Regions from separate parts of the Pseudoalteromonas sp. 20-92 genome, predicted to be linked through region 1. Evidence: predicted binding sites of a transcription regulator. Region 1 holds the regulator's gene; each other region holds the start of a gene.
The links. The regulator LexA, encoded in region 1, represses DNA repair genes until DNA is damaged. The targets are predictions, from matches to a motif close to TACTGTATNNNNATACAGTA.

Region 1 (4,599 bases):
AGCTGCATAACTTGCTACTGTTTCGGCAAGCACTACGTTGGCTCCTCCATGCACCATGCCCATTGGATTATGATGCGCTGGTATGGCAGGCATAGTTGCTACGAGGTAATCATCACCAATTTCGGTAATTTCAATTCCCATGGTTTTCATTAGTGTACCTTGGCCGTTTATACCCTCATCTAGCTGTTTGCAAAACTCTAAAGTAACAGGTTGATACCAAATACTCATAAGCTTACCTTTTAAAATAGTAGTAAAAATATGGCTTATATTTTCATAAAGTTAAGATAATGAAAATAAAAAAGTGGATCTAAATTTATAGCCAGATAGCGTGAGGCGGATAGTAAGAAGGAATAATAGGGATATCGTAGTTTATTGATACAATCGAGCAGTAAAGAAGAAATCGCCCTAGGCTAAATATAAGCAAGCAGCATAATGTTACTTGCTTATACTTAGCCAGATCTTTTATTGGTAACTAGCTATTAACTCTACATTACTAAAAGCACTGTAGCCTTTAATCATAATAGAGTAATTACCAGTGCGGGTGTCGCTACAGCTTTCATTATTTCCGTTTTTATACGGTCGGCAATCGTAGTTACTGCTCGTTGCAATTGCATTATATTTTACATGTAGGTCAACATCCCCAGTGCCATTAGAGGTCGAAAATGTGACTTGCTCAGCTTCACTTGGCACTGTAAAAGTAAACAATTGCTCACTGTTTCGATCACCACTAACAACGATAGATTGGTTATTTTGCAGTGTATTGTTATTTACCGGTGGGCTAGATGCAGATCTAAAATTTGCAATTGTTGGGTTTGTTAAATTTAAGACTCTAGCGTTATCGTGTTTTGATGGAGTTCCCATAACACTTCCGCTGTATGATTTGTTTGGATTTGACCAGTAATTGATTCTTGTGCAGTTATTTGTACAGTTATAAGCCATTACTGAACGCCATTGTGATTGAGGTTGCTGATAACCATGGCCGAACGAATAAGGAGATGTTGATGGATCGTTTTCAGGGTTATGACGAGCACCTTGTAAATGACCAATTTCATGACCGAAAGAGTAATAGCCGGTTGCACAGTCATAATCAACCATCGCAAATGCGCTGTTAGCATTTGCACCAATTGCTTTGGCTTGGCCACAGTAGCCGTTAATGTCGTTTATTAATATGACTACATCAGCACCGTATTGATCTCGTAGTGTGTGCGCTTCATCCATATAACCATCGTTTTTGGCAGCTAAACGATTTAAATCCGTACCTGAATTTGTAGCTTCAGTATAATTAACTCGGCTTACATGGGCCAAACTAACAACTGCATTGACACCTGAGTTTTGGTAACCCTGATTAGTCTCTACTATTGCAAGATCAATCAAGCTATTAATATCACTAGATTTTTGTTCTGCGGCTGGGGTGTATAAAACGAGTAAGCTAATATTGCTTTGCGCGTTAGTTGCCATAGCTGTTTGGAAGCTTTGTTCTGTTAAAATTTGTTCACTGATTGAAATAGTGTTATTAGATTGTTGATAATCGGGTGCATGCTCAGCAGGTTGTTTGGCAGGATCTAATTCAATAAAATTATGACCAGAATGTTTATTCGGTTGCAATTTATAAACATGTTCATTTACCTTTATCGTACCAGAAATCCCCTTTGTAGATTTTATCAGTGTTACTTCGTCACCATCTAAGCTTTTACCTACCCAGATTAAGTTACCAGTTGCTGATGTACTTGCTGTACTTTTGATAAATTCAATGTCACTTCCCTGAACAGGTAAAAAGAATGCATTGGTTTTTGCGCTTAGTTCGAAAAGCGGTTGCCCAAATTGAGATTGAGCATTACCTTCTTTATTAATGTTTTGCGTAAAGTTAGAGTGCTGCACTTCGAAAAGTGGGACTTGGGCATACGCATAGCCGCTAAACAATAAGCCAATAAACAATGGTGAATATTTTTTCATTTGATAATCCTTTTAAGTGTTTGTACACATAAAGTGTACATGTTAATAAGTTGTTTTCAATTTATTAACATGTGGCTGTCATCAAATTAGCCCTTAATCGTAAATATAAAGATACAAATGTTTATTTTATGTAAGCATTCGTTGTTTCTACATAAGTGTAAAAGTGATTTATTAACAGCAAGCAATCAATGTAATTTAAATTTGCGATTTTTATTTAACTGTATATACTCACAGTTAAATGTACTGTATGGAAAACCAGTTGTATGCGACCATTAACGAAGCGCCAAGCTCAAATTCTCGAATTAGTTAAAGTTTTTATTAAAGACACTGGTATGCCTCCTACACGTGCTGAAATTGCACAAACATTAGGCTTTAAAAGTGCCAATGCTGCTGAAGAGCATTTAAAAGCGCTTGCTAAAAAAGGTGCTATTAAGATGAAACCAGGTGCAAGCCGAGGTATTCAACTTGTTGAGGAAGAAGAGCCTGAACAGTTAGGTTTACCTCTTATCGGGCGAGTCGCAGCGGGAGAGCCTATTTTGGCGCAAGAGCACGTTGAGAGTCATTGTAAAATTGATCCATTAATGTTTAAACCGGCTGCTGATTTTTTATTGCGAGTTAACGGTATGAGCATGAAAGATATAGGTATTATGGATGGTGATTTGTTAGCTGTGCATAAAACTCAAGTTGCAGAAAATGGACAAGTTGTAGTTGCTCGTGTTGATGATGATGTTACCGTAAAGCGGTTTGAAAAAGCAGGCCGAAAAGTATTATTGCATGCTGAGAATGACGACTTTTCGCCAATTGAAGTTGATCTAGAAAATGAATCTTTTAATATAGAAGGTTTAGCCGTTGGAGTTATTCGTAACGCTGATTGGATGTAGTTTTTAATTTATTTTTATAAATGCGTGCTTTTTAGCACGCATTTTTGTTTTAACATTAGCACTAAAAATAGGACGTAAACAGCCAACTAATTATTTTAGCTGTAAATTTTTTTGCACTTATATTTTCCCCCTCCGAATGCGTTAAACCCCTTTGTTTTGCTCATATTTAGAACTTCCTGTTGACTAGTTGATTACTGACTTTTTATTAATTACTCAATATCACCTGGTTGTTTTTTATACTAAAACTTGCTTGTTGTTCATTTTTTAGCTAATTATTAATGTGCTGAGCTAATAATAACTCACAGCTTTTTAGTTTTGAGAACACACAATATACACAAACTCGTTGTTGGCGCAGCAAAACCAATCAATATTAAATAAGATTGGCTAAAAAAATAAAAATAACGAATTGGCGTTTAAGCCGTATGCCTCTTCGCTTTGCATTCGCAATAGCATCAAAGGAGCCGTCACATGGGTAAACTGACCTCTACCTTGTGGCTTATATTATGTGTTTTTTCGCACTCAGTTTTGGCGAACAGCCAATACAATATGCGCAAAGGCGTAACCGATATAAGCAATAATGTATATCAGCTGCACATGACCATATTTATAATATGTTGTGTGATTGGGGTGATAGTGTTCGCAATTATGTTTTGGGCACTTATTCATCACCGTAAATCTAAAGGGGCTGTACCTGCCCAATTTCACGAAAGCACTAAAGTAGAAATACTTTGGACTGCAATTCCGTTTGTTATTTTAATTGCTATGGCAGTACCAGCCACTAAAACCCTTATTGCAATGGAAGATGCCAGCAAAGCTGATCTCACTATTAAAATTACGGGTTCGCAATGGAAATGGCATTATGAATATATGGGCGAAGATGTAGAGTTCTACTCTATTTTATCTACCCCGCAAGATGAAATCGCGAATCTTGCAGATAAAAACCCTAACTACTTACTTGAGGTTGATAAGCCTCTTGTACTGCCAATAAATCAAAAAGTACGATTTTTAATGACTTCTGACGATGTTATTCACTCTTGGTGGGTACCTGATTTTGCAGTTAAAAAAGATGCGAACCCCGGCTTTATAAACGAAACATGGACGAACATAAACGAAGAAGGTACTTACCGAGGCCAATGTGCCGAGCTGTGTGGTAAAGATCATGGCTTCATGCCCGTTGTGGTGGTTGCTAAATCTGAGGCTGATTTTAAAACATGGTTAGCAGATGCAAAGCAGGCTAAACAAAAAGCAGCATTAGCAGATGCCGCATTACTTGATAAAACCCTCCCAAAAGAAGAGTTAATGACTTTAGGCGAACAAGTATATATGGCTAATTGTGCAGCGTGCCATCAGCCTACGGGCATGGGGTTACCGGGTGTATTTCCTGCACTTAAAGGCAGCCCGATAGTGCTTGGCGATATAAAAGATCACATTGATGTAGTTATCCATGGACGACCCGGTACGGCAATGCAAGCTTTTGCCAAGCAGTTATCTATAAAGCAATTAGCTGCGGTTATTACTTATAAACGTAATGCGTGGGGTAATGATACGGGTGATGTTATTCAACCGAGTCAAATACAGACAGCACTTGATGCCAAAGTGGAGGCGAACTAATGAGTAGCATAGTAGAACAACCTAACGCCAATGAAGCTCATCATGCTCATCACCCAGCTAAAGGTTTTAAACGCTGGCTTTACACAACTAATCATAAAGATATAGGTAGTTTATATTTAATTTTTTCGCTGACCATGTTCTTAATTGGTGGCGC
Region 2 (4,599 bases), on a different contig from region 1:
CCACACGTTATTTATTAACGGCTGCTGCTATTGGTATTTTATATAAAAAGAATGCCTCTATATCGGGTGCCGAAGTAGGTTGCCAAGGTGAAGTTGGCGTTGCGTGCTCTATGGCAGCAGGCGCATTAACCGAAATTGTTGGTGGCAATGTTGTGCAAGTAGAAAACGCAGCAGAAATTGGTATGGAACATAATTTAGGCCTCACGTGCGACCCTGTTGGTGGCTTAGTACAAGTGCCGTGTATTGAACGTAATGCAATGGGCGCGATTAAAGCAATTAATGCCTCACGTTTAGCTATTCGTGGCAGTGGAGAGCAAAAGGTATCACTTGATAAAGTGATTAAAACCATGCTTGAAACCGGCAACGATATGAAAACTAAATACAAAGAAACCGCTCGCGGTGGATTGGCTGTTAATATTATTGAATGTTAAAAATAACTAAAAAAGGCCATACAAATTTGTATGGCCTTTTTTATCTAACTGTATAAATTTAAGACAAAAATGCAAATTTAATAATAAACAGTGCCGTTAAAATCCATACGCTAATTGTGACTTCGTCTTGCTTACCACACAACACTTTTACTACCGTATAAGATATAAAACCAAGTGCTATACCATGAGCAATTGAAAACGTTAATGGCGTCATCAGTAAAACGACTGTAACGGGAATGGCATCGGTCATATCATCCCAATTAACAAACTTCAGATTTTGTAGCATTAAAACTGCAACATATAAAATGGCTCCAGCGGTTGCGTAAGCTGGTACCATTTGCGCAAGTGGTGCAAAAAACATCATAAGTAAAAAGCAAATACCTACCACAACTGCTGTTAAACCAGTACGCCCACCTACAGATACACCTGCAACAGACTCTATATAAGATGTTGTAGTAGAAGTACCTAACATAGCGCCTGCAATTGTTGCTGTACTGTCAGCACTTAGCGCTCTTCCTAACCGAGGCATATTTCCTTTTTCATCAGCAAGCCCTGCTTTTTGAGTAACTGCAACTAAAGTACCCGAGGTATCAAATAAATCCACAAACAAAAATGCGAAAATAACGCTCAACATAGACAATTCAAGTGCAGCACCAAAATCAAGCTGCATAAAAGTAGGTAAAATAGAAGGAGGCGTAGCAACAATTCCATGGTATTCAACAAGCCCTAAAGCCAGTGCGATACAGGTCACTAATAAAATACTAATTAACACACCACTTTTAAAGTTACGATATAAAAGCGCAGCAATAATAAAAAAGCTGAAAATAGCTAATAATGGGCCAGCTGAAGTTATATCACCTAATTGTACTAACGTTGCAGGGCTGGCAACGATGATGCCCGCATTTTTAAGAGCAATTAAAGCTAAAAATGCGCCAATACCCGTTGCAATGGCCCGCTTTAAAACCAAAGGAATGGCATTAATAATCCACTCACGAACTTTAAACAGGCTTAGAAGTAAAAATATACACCCAGACATAAAAACAGCACCTAATGCCGCCTGCCATGTGTAACCCATCCCTAATACAACACCATATGTAAAAAATGCATTTAACCCCATTCCAGGCGCTAATGCTAAAGGATAATTAGCCCACAACCCCATAATAAAACAACCAATAGCAGCTGCAATACAAGTTGCTACAAAAGCAGCTCCCTGATCCATTCCAGCCTCTGCTAACATGGCAGGGTTAACAAATACAATGTAAACCATTGTGATAAATGTAGTAATACCCGCAATGCATTCACGGCGGACTGATGAGCCATTCTCACTAATTTTAAATAAAGCTTCGAGCATAATAGACTTATGGTTGTAAAAAGTGGCAATATTTTAACATAAAAATCATCTTTTACAGGACATTTTACCTTGCGATATACTAAACTATTGACTTAGTTACATAACGAATGAGTGAGCATGATAAAAACAACACCGACAGGCCAAGATTTAGAGCAGCAGTTAGACAATATACTGTCCTTTGTCACGCAACCTAGCGACACTAACTCAACGCCAACTAACGAAAATAGTCAGCAAAATACACTGAACAAAGCACTGTATTATTTAAAAAATAATCAAAATGCACTTGCTGCGAAGTGGATGCGTTTAGCTGCGATGTCTGGAGAACTTCGAGCACAATTTTACTTAGGACTATTTTTTGTAAAAGGCCAAGGTGTTCCGCAAAGTGTATTTCATGCTGTTGCATGGCTAAGCTTATCAAGTAGTCAAGGTCACGAGCCAGCAACTACTGCATTAACTGACTTGCGTAAACACATTGAAACTAAACGCTTTAAAGATGCCCAATGCTACGCTGCAAGTTTATATGAACAAATTCACCAATTGAAGTTTTCTCACCTAATACCAAATAACGCTAACGAAGAGTAAATTACACATACGAAACTAAGCTGTAATTTACACATGAAATCATTATTTAAAGCTGCCATATCAACCTTCAACAGGTGTATACAGTATTCAACACAATAATGCACAGTTGGAAACAACAACATAAAGGTAAATTTAAATCATTAAATATTAATAACTTAAAAAAATGACAATTTAAAAAAAGTCTAAATCTTAAATTATCGTACAAAAAAATAGCAAAAAACACTTGCACACAAACACTGTATAAACTACTGTATGTAAATACTGTATAAAAACCCAGTGAGTGAAGCGATATGTTACAACCAATTACCGTACGAACAGTTAAAAGCTACCAACAAGACAATAAAAGCGATTGTGTTAATTTAATTGAAATTGAAGATGAAATTTCGGCAACATTTGAGCTATTAAAAGTATTACATCAATACAATAGCTTAAATGCTTGGACATTATTAATCGCACCCGATCACGTCCCTAGTAAAGCGCTACTTGATTCGTGCTCTATCGATACGAGTAAATTACTCGTTATTAGACAAAAACACTTAGTGAATCTAGAGTACGTATTAAATTCGGCTTTACACAACGGTAATTTTGCAGCTGTAATTACTTGGACTGGTATAGTTAATAACCAGCTATTAACTAGCTTATCTCTGGATATGAGTAAAACAAATACAAAGTTATATTGCTTCACGAAAAACAAACAAACCACAGAGATATTACTAGCTCAATAATCTTGTTAAACTAACATTTTAGCTTTACACCAAAATTATGACCTCACTGAATAAAACATTATGTCTTTGTGGCAGCCAACAAAATTATGTTGACTGCTGCGAACCTTTTCATTTGGCAATACAGCATCCTCAAACACCAGAGCTACTTATGCGCTCTCGTTATAGTGCTTATGCACTCAAAAATGCTAAGTATATTTATCAAACATATACAACAGATAAACAGCCCGAAAACCCCGTTAAAGAAATTAAAGAATTTGCAGATGGTTGCCGCTTTATAAAACTGACAATTATAGACTCAGGCCACGATGATAGTCAGGGTTTTGTAGAATTTAAAGCGCACTACTTTTATGATAATTTATACTGTGAATTGCACGAACAATCAAAATTCATTAAAGAAAAAAATCAGTGGAAATATTCTGACGGCGTTATATTACCTGTTGCAGATATAAAAATTGGCAGGAACGATGATTGCCCATGTGGCAGTGCTAAAAAGTATAAAAAGTGCCACAGCCTATAAACCTCAACTTACCCAGGCATCAGGTATTTTGAAACACACTAATTAGTTAAATAATATGTACTCTAGTTTTGTACATATTATTTAACTAAATGTGGCGCATACGCACGAAAAGTTATTTATTTCCAAAAAACTCAGCGTCTCTAAATAAAATTTTTATACCAATCTGCTTATGTATGGGGTCTATTTAACGTTAAGAAAATTACGCTAGAACTAGGCAAAAGTTTTTGTATCTAGTTGTTCTAAATAAAAAATTTTTAACGACGTTATAGTGCAATTTAATTCGTTAAATTGATCAAAGATTTATGCAGGTTGGTATTATAGGGTTATTAGATAATTTATATTGTTCAAATACTTATACCAACTTTTTTAATTAAGTGATCTATTTTTAGATAACAGAATCGTGTCGATAGCAAGACAAAAAATCGTTATTTAATTGTCCTATATCAGAAATTTTTAACGCCGTTAGCGTCAGATTTAATCCCTCAAACTGATTAAGCATGATTGCGGATTGGTTGGTTAGTATTATTCAGATTGATATTAAAACCCACATAACAAAAATGGACCACTTGGGTCCATCTCTACTTTACGAGTACTTAAAATTTAAGAGTTACTCGTCGTCATCTAAATCAGCTTGTTGACGCTGTGCCGGCTTTGCTAAAATCTCTACGTAGAAAGACTTTAAATCTTGCTTTTCGATGTCGCTGATATGATTGCTAATCTCTGCAACGTGCACTACTTGAGCATCTTCAGCTGTATTACCAAACTTACAGTCAAATGCCCAGTAATCAGCATCTTCAGGTAGCGTTTTATTACGTTCTCTTTTCAAATATTTTTTCACTTCGTGCTTTGCAGCATCGACCATACGAGGGTATTTGATTTTCTCGTGATTCAGCGTGAATGTTTTCTTCATTACGTTCCTAATTACCTTGGTTTAATGATAACGGCATTTCATGTCATACCATTTGACATCATTATAGCAATTGCATTAAATTT
Region 3 (4,599 bases), on a different contig from region 1:
TCATTTTTGGCTTAACGTTATCCCTGCGCAACACGCATTAGCGAGAGGCATTAGCCTAGATGCAGCTAAAGCAGATATTTTAAAACGCTATCAAGCTGTGAGCGGTCAAATACAGTGGTATTGTTTAGATTATTGGGAGCAGCAATTAAGCTTGCCTATAATGGAGCTTAAACGAGAGTCTCAGCATTTAATTAAAATGCGCGAAGACGTACCTCATTTTTTAACTGAGCTTAAAAAAGCAGGCAAAGAGTTAATTTTACTTACCAACGCCCACCCTGAGAGTGTCATGCTTAAATTTGAGCATACAGCGATTGATAACTACCTAGATGGCGTAGTGTCTACTCATGAATATGGAGTAAGTAAAGAGCAACAAAGTTTGTGGCACCAAGTACAAAAAGACTTAGGGTTTAATAAGCAGCGCACTTTGTTTGTAGATGACAGTGTGCCGGTTTTGAATGCCGCACGAGAATACGGCATTGAGCACTTACTTGCAGTTGCTAACCCAGATAGCCAACAACCACATAACGAAATAGCCGATTACCTAAGTGTTACCGACTATCGTAAGATTATCTAACTCAACTTACGTGACTTAAATTTTTGGGTAACGCGCTTCTAGCCCTTGATATACTAACTTTGCAAAATCTGCATGTTCTGTATCAAGGCTTTTAACTACTTCAACTAAATGCTCGTTATCTTCTTGCCCATTCCATTCTTTAATATAGCTACCATCTTTGTAACCGTGATCTTGGCGGAAAAAGTTTAACGTGTTTTTACCTACGTAGCCGCGATATAAATCATCAATATCCATACCCATTTGCGCCATACAGCCGGCAAAGGCACCTGCATTAAACGTTTTATCTGCAACAGCAGACGCCGCCAATATCTCTAGTGTTTGTTTAAAATCATCAGCTTGTTGAGCATTACTAAGCTCAGTTTCAAGTTGCTTTGCTAAGTCTTCGTAGCTAGTTTCGCCGTCAATTCTAAGCGATAGACCAAAATGAAAAATATCAACCAACTCTAAAATAACTTGTTCAGTATCTGGTGTTTGTTTTTTCCACCATTTCCAACCATGATGATCCAACATTTCAGCACACTCAACCCAAATAGCGCGGTACCATTCAAACCCTTGAGTAAACCATTGCTCATGTACTTTAGTATTCATGGCGTTTTGCATTTCTAGCATCACTACTAGCTTGTTTAAATTGGCAGACATATCAGTTCCTGTCGTTTTGATTGGCGTAATGTTCGTTGGTGTAATAATACAGATAAAATGCTGATTGTGCATTGCTGTATATTTTTATTAGTGTGCTAGTTATGTTTATCGTGACGTCGTAAACTCATGCCATGAATCAATTAAATCAATGAAATCTTCAAAGCCACAACCACTACTTAAGCCATTTTCTTCAAGCGCTAAATCGTCATCTTGATACGCTATTAGGTCTTCGCTGTCTTGATGAAGCGCATGGGCTTCAAATAATGCTTCGTCTTTGGTTAATATTAAATCTATTTCTTGGCCTTTTAGCGTTAGCGGCTCATAGCTTGAACTCACCGATGCAATAAGCGCTTGCACCATGGCTACTTTGTCTTTGCCTATTTCTTCGTTTAGCCAGCGACCAATAATAGCGTGTTCACTGCTTATTTTAATACGTAGCCCACTAATAGGGTCGCGAATAAATTGATATTCCATAGGGTTTGCCTGTAAATCTTTAATTGCGTAATTATATACGTAAACGCCCGTAAACCACAGGACATATAAAGTAAAATAGCGCCACATGGGCGCTATTTTACTCAACTTGAAAACCGTTAACTTCGCGATCTATAACGCGCTGCGTCAATAATCGACCATAAGTAAATAATAGGCACAAGTACAAAGCCTACAAGCACATAAATTAGTGCGTAACTTATTATAATAGCGAGTGCAAAAAATATAGCCGCTAAAATACGCCCTTGCACTAACTGCCCTAAACCAGGAAAAAATATATTACATAATGCTGCGATTACGTTACCGCCAGAACCTTGATCTGCCATACTAACCTCTGTATTTATTTGATTTTATAATTATTTACTTACACACTCTATGCCAATTTATTAAAGCTTACAAATCAAATAGTTAAATTAGTCTAGATTTAGAGAGTTAGTAAATTTTGCTAACTTTAGGTCAAATTAGCAATTTTTGTTATGTGTTTGCACTTTTCTATTCGCTCAATTAATTAGCAAGTTACTCGTTTTGAACACTATTTTATAAATAGCTGTTTATAAAAACAGTATTTTATTTAGCCTAACAAAAACACCTGTTATACTGGCCACAATATTGATTAAAAAGGCGTAACGATGGACGTTTCACAATTACTCGATGGCTTAAATGACAAACAACGCGATGCCGTTGCAGCCCCACTACAAAACATGCTGGTATTAGCAGGTGCTGGGTCTGGTAAAACACGAGTGTTAGTTCATCGTATTGCGTGGCTTATGCAAGTTGAGCAAGCCTCCGCTTACAGTATTTTTGCAGTTACATTTACTAATAAAGCCGCTAAAGAAATGCGTGGCCGCGTTGAAGAAACACTAAAAGCGCCTGTAGGTGGCATGTGGATTGGTACTTTCCATGGTTTATCGCATCGTATTTTACGTGCTCATCACCGTGAAGCTAACTTACCTGAAGCCTTTCAAATTTTAGACTCTGACGATCAACTTCGGATGATCAAGCGCTTATTAAAATCGATGAATATCGATGATAAAAAATGGCCTGCTAAACAATTTGGCTGGTACATTAGCGCCAAAAAAGATGAAGCACTTCGCCCTAAAGATATTCAAGCATACGATATTAACGAGCAAATGATGCTGCGTGTTTACGCCGCCTATCAAGAAGCCTGTGATAGAGCTGGTTTAGTTGATTTTGCCGAAATATTACTACGCAGCTACGAAGTGTTAAAAAATAACCCTACGTTACTACGTCATTACCAGCAACGCTTTGCACATATGCTCGTAGACGAGTTCCAAGATACAAATACCATTCAATATGCTTGGTTAAAGTTACTTGCAGGCGATACAAGCAGTATCATGATTGTAGGCGATGATGACCAAAGTATTTACGGTTGGCGCGGTGCTAAAATCGAAAATATTAAACGATTTTTAACTGACTTTAGCGCAGAAACCATTCGTCTTGAACAAAACTACCGTTCAACAGCAACTATTTTGAAAGCGTCTAATGCATTAATTCAAAATAACTCAGAGCGTATGGGTAAAAGCTTATGGACCGACGGTAACGATGGCGAGCCAATTTCTATTTATGCGGCATTTAATGAGTTAGACGAAGCACGCTTTGTAAGTAGCAAACTACGAAGCTGGTTAAATGCAGGTAATGCACTACAAGATGCCGCAATTTTATACCGTAGTAACGCGCAATCTCGTGTACTCGAGGAAGCCATGCTACAAGAAGGCTTAAAATACCGTATTTATGGTGGTATGCGATTCTTCGAACGACAAGAAATTAAAGATGCGTTGTCGTACTTACGCCTAGTAGGTAATCGTCAAGACGATGCCGCGTTTGAGCGTGTAATTAATACGCCAGCACGCGGTATTGGCGATAAAACATTGAGCCATATACGCGATTGTGCACGAGCAGAATCGTTACCGCTTTGGTATGCCGCAAAAGCAATTGTAGAACAACAGCATTTATCTGGTCGTGCTTCTGGTGCAGTAAGTAAGTTTGTAGAACTCGTTGAACAAATAGAAGATAAAATTAGCGATTTAACTTTGCATGAGCAAGCTAAGTACACAATTCAAACCTCAGGCTTGATGGCAATGTACCAAGCCGAAAAAGGTGAAAAAGGCCGTGCTCGCGTAGAAAACTTAGAAGAGCTAATTAGCGCTTGTGATCAGTATGAGCTGCCTGAAGACGAAGAGTACAGCTCACCTTTACAAGGCTTTTTAGCCCATACGTCACTTGAGTCAGGTGAAGGACAAGCAGAAGAACACGAAGACGCCGTACAAATGATGACGCTTCACTCAGCTAAAGGCTTAGAGTTTCCGCTAGTGTTTATGGTAGGCGTAGAAGAAGGCATGTTCCCTTCTCAGCAAAGCAACGAAGAGTCGGGTCGCTTAGAAGAAGAGCGCCGCCTTTGTTATGTAGGCATGACACGAGCAATGGATAAGTTATACATTAGCCATGCTGAGAGTCGCCGCTTATACGGGCAAGAAAAATACCATAGCCCATCTCGCTTTTTACGCGAAATCCCTGAAGACTGCGTAGAAGAAATCCGTATTAAAACACAGGTTTCTCGCCCGCCTGCCGCTGGGCGTTTTAGCGCATCAGTTAGCCATGCCGCATTTGAAGACAGTGGCTTTAACTTAGGACAACGCGTACTGCATGCTAAGTTTGGTATTGGTACCGTACTTAATTACGAAGGCAGTGGCGCACAATCTCGCGTACAAGTTAACTTTGACGACCTTGGTAGTAAATGGTTAGTAACAGCCTATGCACGATTACAAGCGGTATAAAGCACACCTAAATGAGTTAGAGCAACAATTAGCTGGCGCGTATCATCGCCAGCTAGTATTAATTACTGGCAGCTCAGTTTGGTGTTATGAATTACTTAACTC
Region 4 (4,599 bases), on a different contig from region 1:
CATTTGCTGCTTAACATGAGGCTGGCCTCTATAGTCGGCTAAAAGTTTTGGTCTTATTGCACGATCTATAGAATCTTCATTTTTTTTTTCAGTCGCATCAATTAAGCGATCCGCTTCAATCATGGGTTACTCACAACATAGATTTTAAAGATTCTCTAATAAGAACCTCAGTAGACATATCGGGTTTACTTATCGATTTTACTGCTTTTTGAGCTTGTGGCAATTTATAACCTAATGCAAGCAGTGCCGATACGGCATCATCCGCTGCATTATTAGCAATTGTCGCATCGCTCATTGGCTCTATTACTGCGCTGTCGCTAAATGGCGTAAATAAATCATTACCCCAATCTTTTAGTCTGTCTTTCATTTCGAGTACTAAACGCTCCGCTGTTTTTTTACCTACACCGGGTAATTTAACAAGCGATGTTGAGTCTTCGTTATTTACACAACTTACAAATTGTTTTGCCGACATGCCCGATAAAATAGCTAAGCCAAGTTTTGGCCCTACGCCATTTGCTTTTAATAGCTCTCTAAACAAAGCACGTTCAACTTTATTATTAAAACCAAACAATAGTTGAGCATCTTCACGCACTACAAAGTGAGTGTAAACAATCGCGTTTTCACCAATTTTTGGTAAATCGTAAAAACAGGTCATTGGCATTTGTACTTCGTAACCTACACCACTTACTTCGAGTAATATTTCTGGTGGTTGTTTTTCGACTAAAATACCATTTAAGCGGCCTATCATAATTATTTCCTTAAACGTCCTCTAACGGTTTTGCTTGCGCTACCCGCTAGTTTAATTAAATTTTGTTCTGAGTGGGCGTGGCAAATCGCAATAGCGAGTGCATCCGCTGCATCGGCCTGTGGCGTACCGGGTAGTTTTAAAATATTTTTTACCATGTGTTGCACTTGTGTTTTATCTGCGCCACCGTTGCCTACTACTGCTTGCTTAATTTGCCTAGCTGAGTATTCAAATACGGGTAAGTCGGCCATTGCAGCGCCAACAATCGCAGCGCCTCTAGCTTGACCTAGTTTTAAAGCGGAATCGGGGTTGTGCGCCATAAATACTTTTTCAATGGCAAAAGTTTCTGGCGAAAACTGCTCAATAAGCTGTGTAATGCCTTGGTAGATCATTTTAAGCCTAATCGGAAAAGGATGATCGGCTAGCTTAATACAGCCACTGCCTAAGTATGTAAATTTAGAACCTTGATGGGCAACAACACCATATCCGGTCAAACGTGAACCAGGATCGATCCCTAAAATAATGGCCAAACAGCGCTCCATTGTTATTATTTTTAAATTACGCCAATAATGCCAGAGCACTGTATAAATTACCAGTACAAAGAAAAACAAAAATGCCCACGTACTAGGTGGGTATTTACAGGAGCATGTTAGTTTAAGCTTACCCTAGGGCACGCACTAATCCTTGGGTGTTTTGTTTAAGTGTTCGGGCAATCATTAAATAACCTAAACCAGCCACAAATACGCCGCCAGCTACCGGCCCAATAATCCATATATGTGGGTGTAGCTTACCGGCTAAATCAAACATTTGTTGCTGCACAATTAAAAGCGCTATATCACTAAAAAATGCGGCAACTAAACCGGCTAAACCACCGAGTAATAAAAACTCATACAGGGTCGCGTTTTTAATTAATCGGCTTTTAGCCCCAAGCGTTCTAAGTATTACAATTTCTTGCATACGCTCACCTAAACTAGCTTGCACTTGCGATATAAGCACAAGCGCCCCACACAGCACAACAATAGCCAGTACAAACCCAATTGCGAGAGAGACTTGCGATATAGTTGTTTGTATTTGCTTAACAAAGTTATCAATATCAATGGCTGTAATAGTAGGGTAAGTACGTAATAACTGGCTAAAGTCACGTTTTTGATCTGGATTTATACGTACCGACGAAATATACGTCGCCGGAAAATCTGCAAGTACATCAGGACTTAAAATAATAAAAAAGTTAGGTTTAAGCGTGGCCCAATTTACTTTGCGCACACTAGTGATTTTAGCGTCGAACGACTGCGAACCAATTAAAAATGTAAGCGTATCGCCTATCTCAACATCTAAACGCTCAAGCATCGACTCCTCTACTGAAGCCTCAGCCATCGCATTTTCACCAAACCACGTGCCTTGTGTTACTTCATTTTGATCAGGCACATCTTTAAGCCATGTAAGATTTAGCTCACGACCAATACCTGCACGTGCTTCTTCGTCTTTTTTCTCGTTGTCTTGCAGCGATACAGAACGTGCTACCAACTCGCCGTTTACCGCATTTACACGTCCACGAATAGTCGGATAAAACTCTGATACCTGAATATCTTTTTGTGCTAAATATTCATTAATTGGCTCAAGCTCATTTTGCGTAATATTAACTAAAAACGCATTAGGCGCATCGTTTGGTAGTTGCGACTGCCAATCAGATATCATCTCGTTTTTAAGTACCACTAAAAACAGCAGTAATTTAATCGCTAACGAAAAACTAATTAACTGTACCGCGTTCACATTGGCACGCTTTTGAATAGACGCAATTGCAAGCGACCAACTGTTACCTGGCTTTAATCCTAGTTTTCGACCACCACCAAATATTAATTTAGATACTAAAAACAGCACACCAATTAGCGCAAGTGTTGATATAAACAAAATAAGCGTTATTTTTATGTTGTTGCTAAATAACCACATTAATAAAAACACGGTTAGCGCACTCATACCTAAATGCACACGACTTACTGCCAACTTGTCACCTAAGTTACGGCGCAGTACTCTAAGCGGCGGAATATCAAATAAATCAAATAATGGTTTAATAGAAAACATAACAGCACAAATTACGCCGGTGCTTATAGCCACCAGCCAAGGTTTAAAGCCACCTAAGGGTAACTCTGTGCCCATACTTTTTGATAAGTAACTTGTTGCTATTTCTTGCAAACCATAACCAATTAACAGCCCTATACTTACCGCCATTGCACATACAAGCAATAAATGCAGCATGTATATTTTGCGGATCATTGAGCGGCTACCGCCGAGCGTTTTCATCATCGCTACTGGGTCGTATTGGCGTTCACAATAACGTTTTGCTGAAACAGCTATAGCCACTGCAGCCAAAATAATACCTAATAGGCCGGCAAGTAATAAAAAGCTCTCTGCGCGGTTTAAACTGTTTGAAATGGGTGATTGGCGGTCTTTAACGCCATACCATTGTTGGTTTTCTTTCATTTGTGGTTTAAGCCACTCGTAAAAGCTATTTATGTCGGCCTCACTACCTGCATAAAGTTGGCGGTAATAAACACGACTACCTGGCTGCACAACTTCGGTTTTTGCCACATCGTCAATATTAATAAGCACACGACGGCTGCTTGAAAATACATTAAATGGCGCGTCTGGCTCTTCTACAATAACTTTTGAAACATTAAATAATGCAGCGCCAAGCTCTACTTGCGCGCCTATATCAATATTTAAACTGTAAAATACCGATTCACTTAGCCACACATTACCTGGATTTGGACCACCGTTTGCAATAACCGTTTCGCCTAGTAATGTGTTTTTTACTTTTAGCTGCCCCTTTAACGGGTATGCATCTGACGCTGCTTTCACCGAGCTAAATTGCATTTCGTCATTAGCAAATAACATGGTGTCAAAGTACACCATTTGCGCAGTTTGTAAGTTTTGACTTTTGGCTTGCTCAATAAAAGCGGTGTCAATGGCATGGCTGCTAGCCAATACTCGGTCGGCGGCAATAAACGCACTGCTTTTTTGTGCAATGCTTTGTGCTATTCGATCTGTCACCATAGACAAGGTAAGTACAGTTAATACCGCTAAAGCAATAGCTGCGCTAATTACCGTTAGCTCACCTCTTCGAAATTCTCGCGCAAATAATTTAAGCGCTAATTTAGCCCACATCTGCAACGTCCTCTACTTCACTTTTAACAAGCAACCCTGCTTCTATTTGGATAATATGCTCACATTTTTGTGCAAGCCCTTCATCGTGAGTAACTAAAATAAGCGTAGTGCCATGTTGAGTATTTAAATCAAATAATAAGGATTCAATCATTTTACCATTTTTGCTGTCTAAGTTAGCCGAAGGCTCATCAGCAAATAGTATTTTAGGTGTACCAATAAATGCTCGCGCAATAGCAACACGTTGCTGTTCACCGCCAGAGAGTTGCGACGGGTAATGATCAATTCGATGGCTCAAGCCTACTTTTTCAAGCAAAGCAATTGCTTGCTCTTTTGCATCACTTTCGCCAGCAAGCTCTGCTGGCAGCATAACGTTTTCAAGCGCCGTTAAGCTTTGTACTAACATGAACGATTGAAACACAAATCCAATTTTAGCCGCGCGCAGTGCAGCACGCTCTTCTTCATCTAAATTGTGTAATGGCTCACCATCTAAAAACACCTCTCCGCTGCTTGCGGTATCCAGCCCTGCTAATAAACTGAGTAACGTAGATTTACCAGAGCCTGACGTACCAACTATAGCAACAGACTCACCATGCTTGACATTAAAGCTGATGTCGCTGAGGATGGGCAACTCACCTTCAAAGGTAGAGACCACTTTAGACAAACCATTTACCTGAATTATATTTAATTGAGAA

Region 2: a site for LexA is predicted at 2,611-2,630, ahead of NRL14_RS09590 (SulA-like leucine-rich domain-containing protein). Genes of this name have one in related genera too.
Region 3: a site for LexA is predicted at 2,248-2,267, ahead of uvrD (DNA helicase II). Genes of this name have one in related genera too.
Region 4: a site for LexA is predicted at 1,324-1,343, ahead of ruvC (crossover junction endodeoxyribonuclease RuvC). Genes of this name have one in related genera too.

What each region holds. Positions count from the first base shown of each region.
Region 1 covers NZ_JANJGQ010000011.1:34,935-39,533, forward strand. The annotation lists gene NRL14_RS11305 (PaaI family thioesterase) at 1-228, opposite strand, end outside; gene NRL14_RS11310 (M12 family metallo-peptidase) at 463-1,953, opposite strand; gene lexA (transcriptional repressor LexA) at 2,217-2,834, shown strand; gene coxB (cytochrome c oxidase subunit II) at 3,303-4,445, shown strand; gene ctaD (cytochrome c oxidase subunit I) at 4,445-4,599, shown strand, end outside.
Region 2 covers NZ_JANJGQ010000008.1:35,239-39,837, reverse strand. The annotation lists gene NRL14_RS09605 (L-serine ammonia-lyase) at 1-431, shown strand, start outside; gene NRL14_RS09600 (NCS2 family permease) at 490-1,782, opposite strand; gene NRL14_RS09595 (tetratricopeptide repeat protein) at 1,900-2,364, shown strand; gene NRL14_RS09590 (SulA-like leucine-rich domain-containing protein) at 2,655-3,089, shown strand; gene NRL14_RS09585 (YchJ family protein) at 3,127-3,606, shown strand; gene NRL14_RS09580 (DUF6172 family protein) at 4,214-4,516, opposite strand.
Region 3 covers NZ_JANJGQ010000007.1:3,794-8,392, reverse strand. The annotation lists gene yrfG (GMP/IMP nucleotidase) at 1-574, shown strand, start outside; gene NRL14_RS08750 (dUTP diphosphatase) at 590-1,213, opposite strand; gene NRL14_RS08745 (YacL family protein) at 1,319-1,687, opposite strand; gene NRL14_RS08740 (hypothetical protein) at 1,804-2,028, opposite strand; gene uvrD (DNA helicase II) at 2,332-4,497, shown strand; gene NRL14_RS08730 (GNAT family N-acetyltransferase) at 4,475-4,599, shown strand, end outside.
Region 4 covers NZ_JANJGQ010000005.1:37,438-42,036, reverse strand. The annotation lists gene ruvB (Holliday junction branch migration DNA helicase RuvB) at 1-123, opposite strand, end outside; gene ruvA (Holliday junction branch migration protein RuvA) at 131-748, opposite strand; gene ruvC (crossover junction endodeoxyribonuclease RuvC) at 751-1,275, opposite strand; gene NRL14_RS06795 (ABC transporter permease) at 1,406-3,907, opposite strand; gene NRL14_RS06790 (ABC transporter ATP-binding protein) at 3,897-4,599, opposite strand, start outside.